DNA from 2 places in the Paenibacillus cineris genome. Region 2 is predicted to be linked to the other one. Evidence: predicted binding sites of a transcription regulator. Region 2 holds the regulator's gene; the other holds the start of a gene.
The links. Region 2 encodes CtsR, which represses protease genes until heat stress. Its sites were predicted from a motif close to ATGGTCAATAAAGGTCAAACA; they were not measured.
Positions count from the first base shown of each region.

Region 1: the regulator CtsR is predicted to act here: its motif matches at 1,419-1,439, upstream of clpP (ATP-dependent Clp endopeptidase proteolytic subunit ClpP).

Region 1 covers NZ_BORU01000002.1:42,370-44,771, reverse strand. Annotated here, with positions in the region: gene KI379_RS21135 (sugar-binding transcriptional regulator) at 1-1,003, opposite strand, end outside; tRNA gene KI379_RS21130 (tRNA-Arg) at 1,244-1,318, shown strand; gene clpP (ATP-dependent Clp endopeptidase proteolytic subunit ClpP) at 1,527-2,123, shown strand.
Region 2 covers NZ_BORU01000008.1:59,953-62,354, forward strand. Annotated here, with positions in the region: gene KI379_RS33300 (protein arginine kinase) at 1-224, opposite strand, end outside; gene KI379_RS33305 (UvrB/UvrC motif-containing protein) at 253-777, opposite strand; gene KI379_RS33310 (CtsR family transcriptional regulator) at 807-1,268, opposite strand; gene KI379_RS33315 (GNAT family N-acetyltransferase) at 1,673-2,402, opposite strand, start outside.

The DNA of each region.
Region 1 (2,402 bases), on a different contig from region 2:
CGGCCGCTTCGTCAACCACCAGAATGTCCTCATGGCCGAACTTAAGCACCGCATGGATCGCTTTGGCCTTGCTTCGGCCGCCTGCAATACCGATGACGGTCTCGGTCCGCATAATGTCCTCCAGCCGCAGCCCCAAAGTCATCATTTTATGAACGACAACGCCTTGTTCATTGAAATAGTAGCCAAAGGATTCGGCTACGGCTCCTTCCGACCGGATCTCCTCCACGGCGGCGGGATCCAGCCTTCTGCGGCGGGTCATCTCCATCGCGTCCCCGATGCCGTGCATGATGATGCGGCAGTGCCTGATCGCCTGCACGATCTCCTGGATGTTGCGGTCCTGCACCAGCGACTGATACGCTTCATCGCTCAGGAGGTCCGGCACATGCAGCAGCCGGTACTGCGCGCCGACGCGCTTGGCCATGGTGGATGCGATCGTGTTCGCCTGAAACTCCACGCTTTCGCCAAGTCCGCCCCTAGCTGGCACGAACCAGCTGTTCTTCATCGGTACGGCCGCCTGCGGCGTTAGCTGCTCCGCCACTTCGGCGAGCGTTGAGCCTCCAGTCACCGCTACGGTGTCCCCTTGGTTCATGACGCCAAGCAGCGCTTTGGCACCCGCGCGTCCCAAGTCACGCTTCGTGAGCGGCGACGATTCGCAATCCCCGGGCACGACCACGACTTTGCGCAAGCCGTACGTCTGGCGGATCTTCTCGCCAAGATCATTGAGGCCGAACAGCACTTTCACCATCGGCTCCATCTGTTCGAGCAGCTTGCTTCCCGCCTCACTGACCCTCATCCCAGAGCTCTCGATCTCAATCAGGCCCTGGGACTTGAGAAGATCCGTCTCGGCCCGCAGCACCCGCTCGGTCATATGCAGGGATGCAGCGAGCGTTCTCCGGCCGATCAGCTCCGACAGCATGATCTGATGAAGAATGGTATATCTGGTCTTGAGAACGTCCACGAGATCAGGCAGAAGCTGCTTTTGTATCTCTAATATATCCCGCATTTCTTTCCACTCCTGCAACTCCGCTTCCCTCTCTCCCCTGGCCCTAAAATGTCCCGGGTCAACGTTTTAAGTCCCACCACTATTCTACTCAATAATGGCGCTGGTTGCAAGTAGTCCACTGACTATAATTCACATCAGCCTTTCCTCCTATACAGCATTTTCCTGATCCAAAAAAATTAATAACTTAACCCTTGCATTTTGAGGCAAGCTATCATATAATAACTCTTGCTATTGAATTTTGCGCCCGTGGTCCAATGGATATGACGTAGGCCTCCGAAGCCTGAGATCGAGGTTCAATTCCTCGCGGGCGCGCCATTTTTCTTCAATAGAAGAGAACGCAGAACGGCAACCGTTCTACGTTATGTTTTTAACCAAACGTACCACAGCCAATCAGATGGCTATTTTTTTTACCTCGAGTTTGACTTTCTTTGACTTTTTGTTTGAAATTGTTTATCATGTGGTTAATACGGTAACAGTATGTATAGAATGACCTATTTTGAGCCAATTAAGGGAGGTTTTCCACGTGAGTTATATTCCTATGGTCGTCGAACAAAGCAACCGCGGTGAACGGGCTTACGACATCTATTCCCGTTTGCTGAAAGACCGCATCATTTTCCTGGGCACCGAAGTCAATGACGTGGTCGCCAATTCTATCATCGCCCAGCTGCTGTTCCTCGCAGCCGAAGATCCGGAGAAAGACATCCATTTGTACATTAACAGCCCCGGCGGATCCATTACGGCCGGTATGGCGATATTCGATACCATGCAGTTCATCAAACCGGACGTATCTACCATCTGCGTAGGCTTGGCCGCTTCCATGGGCGCGTTCCTGCTGAACGCCGGCGCCAAGGGCAAACGCTTCGGCCTGCCGAACAGTGAGATCATGATCCACCAGCCACTCGGGGGTGCGCAAGGCCAGGCTACGGATATCGAAATCCGCGCCCGCCGCATTCTGAAAATGCGCGACACCTTGAACCGCATCCTGTCCGAACGTACCGGACAGCCGCTGGAGCGCATCGAGAAAGACACCGACCGTGACTACTTCATGAGCGCAGCTGAAGCGCAGGAATACGGACTGATCGATAAAGTTCTGGAAAGCACTCCAATCCAAGGCGTGTAAATATTCGCGGCTTTGGAACCGAAGAAAAACAGGGAATCTCTCCGAATCGATCCGCTTACGGATCGCCGGGAGGCTCCCTGTTTTTTTTGTTTTTCAAGGCGTCAAGCAGGCTGCAAGCGCACCCATGAACATGATTCTCATAGGCTTGACCACATCAATATATTGATGTATTATTCTTACTACATGCCAAATATCATCTACATATTGATTTCCATCGGCATAGTATATATAACATATTTTCCCTCTATCCCAGTCTATTCAGTGTAGTTCTAGGATTAA
Region 2 (2,402 bases):
TCCACGGTATAAAAAGTTCCAAAAGACTGAAGGTGATCACTGGGAATACCCGTCAGACGTTTGAGCACTTCCTCCGACTGCTGGCGGGTGGCCAATAGCGGAAAAGGAAGATGCTGCAGGTTGCGCGCAACCCGAACCCGGCTGCTGATGACGATTTCGGAAGCATCGGCCTGGCCGCGCATCCAATCGCTCAGCGCTTTCTCGGTAAACCGGAGATTTGGCATCACGCATTCCTCCTCCTTCGAGTGAACTTTACTGTTCCGACAATTCTTTCTCAAGCGTACGGATCTGGTCGCGCAGCTTCGCAGCCTCTTCGAATTCCTCTTCGTGAATACGCTGCTGAAGCTCGAGCTTCAAGCTGTCGATTTTCCGTTTGGCTTGAATTTTGCTGCCGCCTCTCTTAGGCAGCTTGCCGACATGTACGGTACTGCCGTGAACTCTTTTGAGCAGAGGGTCCAGGCGGTTGCCGAAGTACTTATAACAGGAGCTGCAGCCGAACCGGCCGATCTTGCTAAACTGCGAGTACGTCATCCCGCACTCTTCACATCTCAGCGATTGAGCAGCCTTGGCGCTGCTTGCCGCTCCTTTGCCGGCCATGTCAATGTCCATGAGACCAGACAGCAGGCTGTGTATAGAAAATCCGCCAGAGGTTCCGGGAATCATTTCCCCTTTCTCCCGGGCACAGGATTCGCAAAAATGAAACTCCGTCTTCTCACCATTCACAATCTTGGTAAAATGGAGAGTCGCCGGCCTCTTACCACATTCTTGGCAAAGCATACCGATGTACCTCCTTTTTCTCCGTAAGCCTATTTGCCTAACAAAGAAATCAGCATCGCCTTCATCAGCCGAGCACGTATCTCATCCCGGTAAGGAAGCTTGATCATCAGGCACTCTCTGGATATCGCGGCGCGCATAATGCTCGCTTCGCGTTTGCTAAGGATGCGTGCCTCCTCCAACTGATAGATCAGCCCTTCGGCCACGTTCTGATCGATGCGTTCCCCAATCGTTTGGTGGAGATGCGTATGAAGCGCCGAGTATTGCGGGAGTTCAATCCGTTGAATCCGGATGTACCCTCCGCCACCGCGCTTGCTTTCCACAAGATAACCTTTTTCCAGCGTGAATCGTGTACTGATCACATAGTTGATCTGGGATGGAACGCATGAGAACTGATCAGCCAGATCGTTGCGCTGAATTTCAATCATTCCTTCGGGACTATCATGCAGAATACCCTTCAGATATTGTTCAATAATATCAGAGATATTACGCATTGTTCATCCTCCATTACGTTAAAACGTCAAGACCTTCATGGTCATTCGTTAGTCCGTTCGCATACCCAAACCATCTCCTTTAAACTTAACCAATGGTCGTGGGCTCGAATCTGGATCTTAACCCGGTGAATATGTTATAACTGATCTAAACCTTGCGCATTCACTATTGTGAGTTCAACCGTAAACAAACATACATTTGAATTTACGTTGACTTTGACTTTCTTTGATCTAAATTATAACATATTCTCACGTTTTGCCAAGAGGGTGTATCTTCATTTTTGACGTTCTCCTTCTTTTTATACCGCACCGATACGAAATAACCCCCTGCAACGTATGCAGAGGGTTATTATTCTGACCGGATCCCGGCTCATTAGAATTGTACAGCAAGGTATTTTATTCCATAATTAAAAGAAGTCCATAAACAAGGTCTGTCGGACGGGGATCCGCGCTTCCAGGATGCTCACTGCCTTCGCACTGCCTGCAATTCGTCCGGATTGGTATAGTTCAGCCGGCCGTTTGAACCCCGTCAGCAGGACGGTCAGTGCCTGGATGTCGCAGCTAAGGATCTCTTCCTGCTGTTCTTGAGATGAATCCAGGGGAGAGACTGATGCGGTTCCGTCCGATGAAAAAGACCAGCTCCAAACGCCTTCATTCCATGGCGCATACATATCCGTCAGCTGAATAGTTAGACGCTCGGCTCCCCCTTCGCCGGAGGCTGTAAAAGGATAAGCTTCGACAAGTTTCTTCATATTTACGACACGGGCCATCCCATATGGGATAATTTCCTGGTTAATCCGTGGATCGGCCAAATGATATGTAAGACTGTCATCCATCGGCATGAAATTGACGATCACCTGTGTCACCATGGAATCGTGATTGGCGATATATGTCCATAGCGCACGGCGTGCCTCATCCGTGACATAAACGAGTTCATCGATGGTAAACTCCTTGTTTTCCACCTTATAAAGAACATATCCTTCCGGCGCACCTGATGCCGAATAATATACCGCGGTATGCCCATCCTCGTCCAGTACCGAACGGGTCCACCATTCCCGCGTCCGAACCATCAATCCATTATAACGTTTAGAAAATGCAGCATAGACCGTATCCAGAACATCCACGTCTTTGATATCC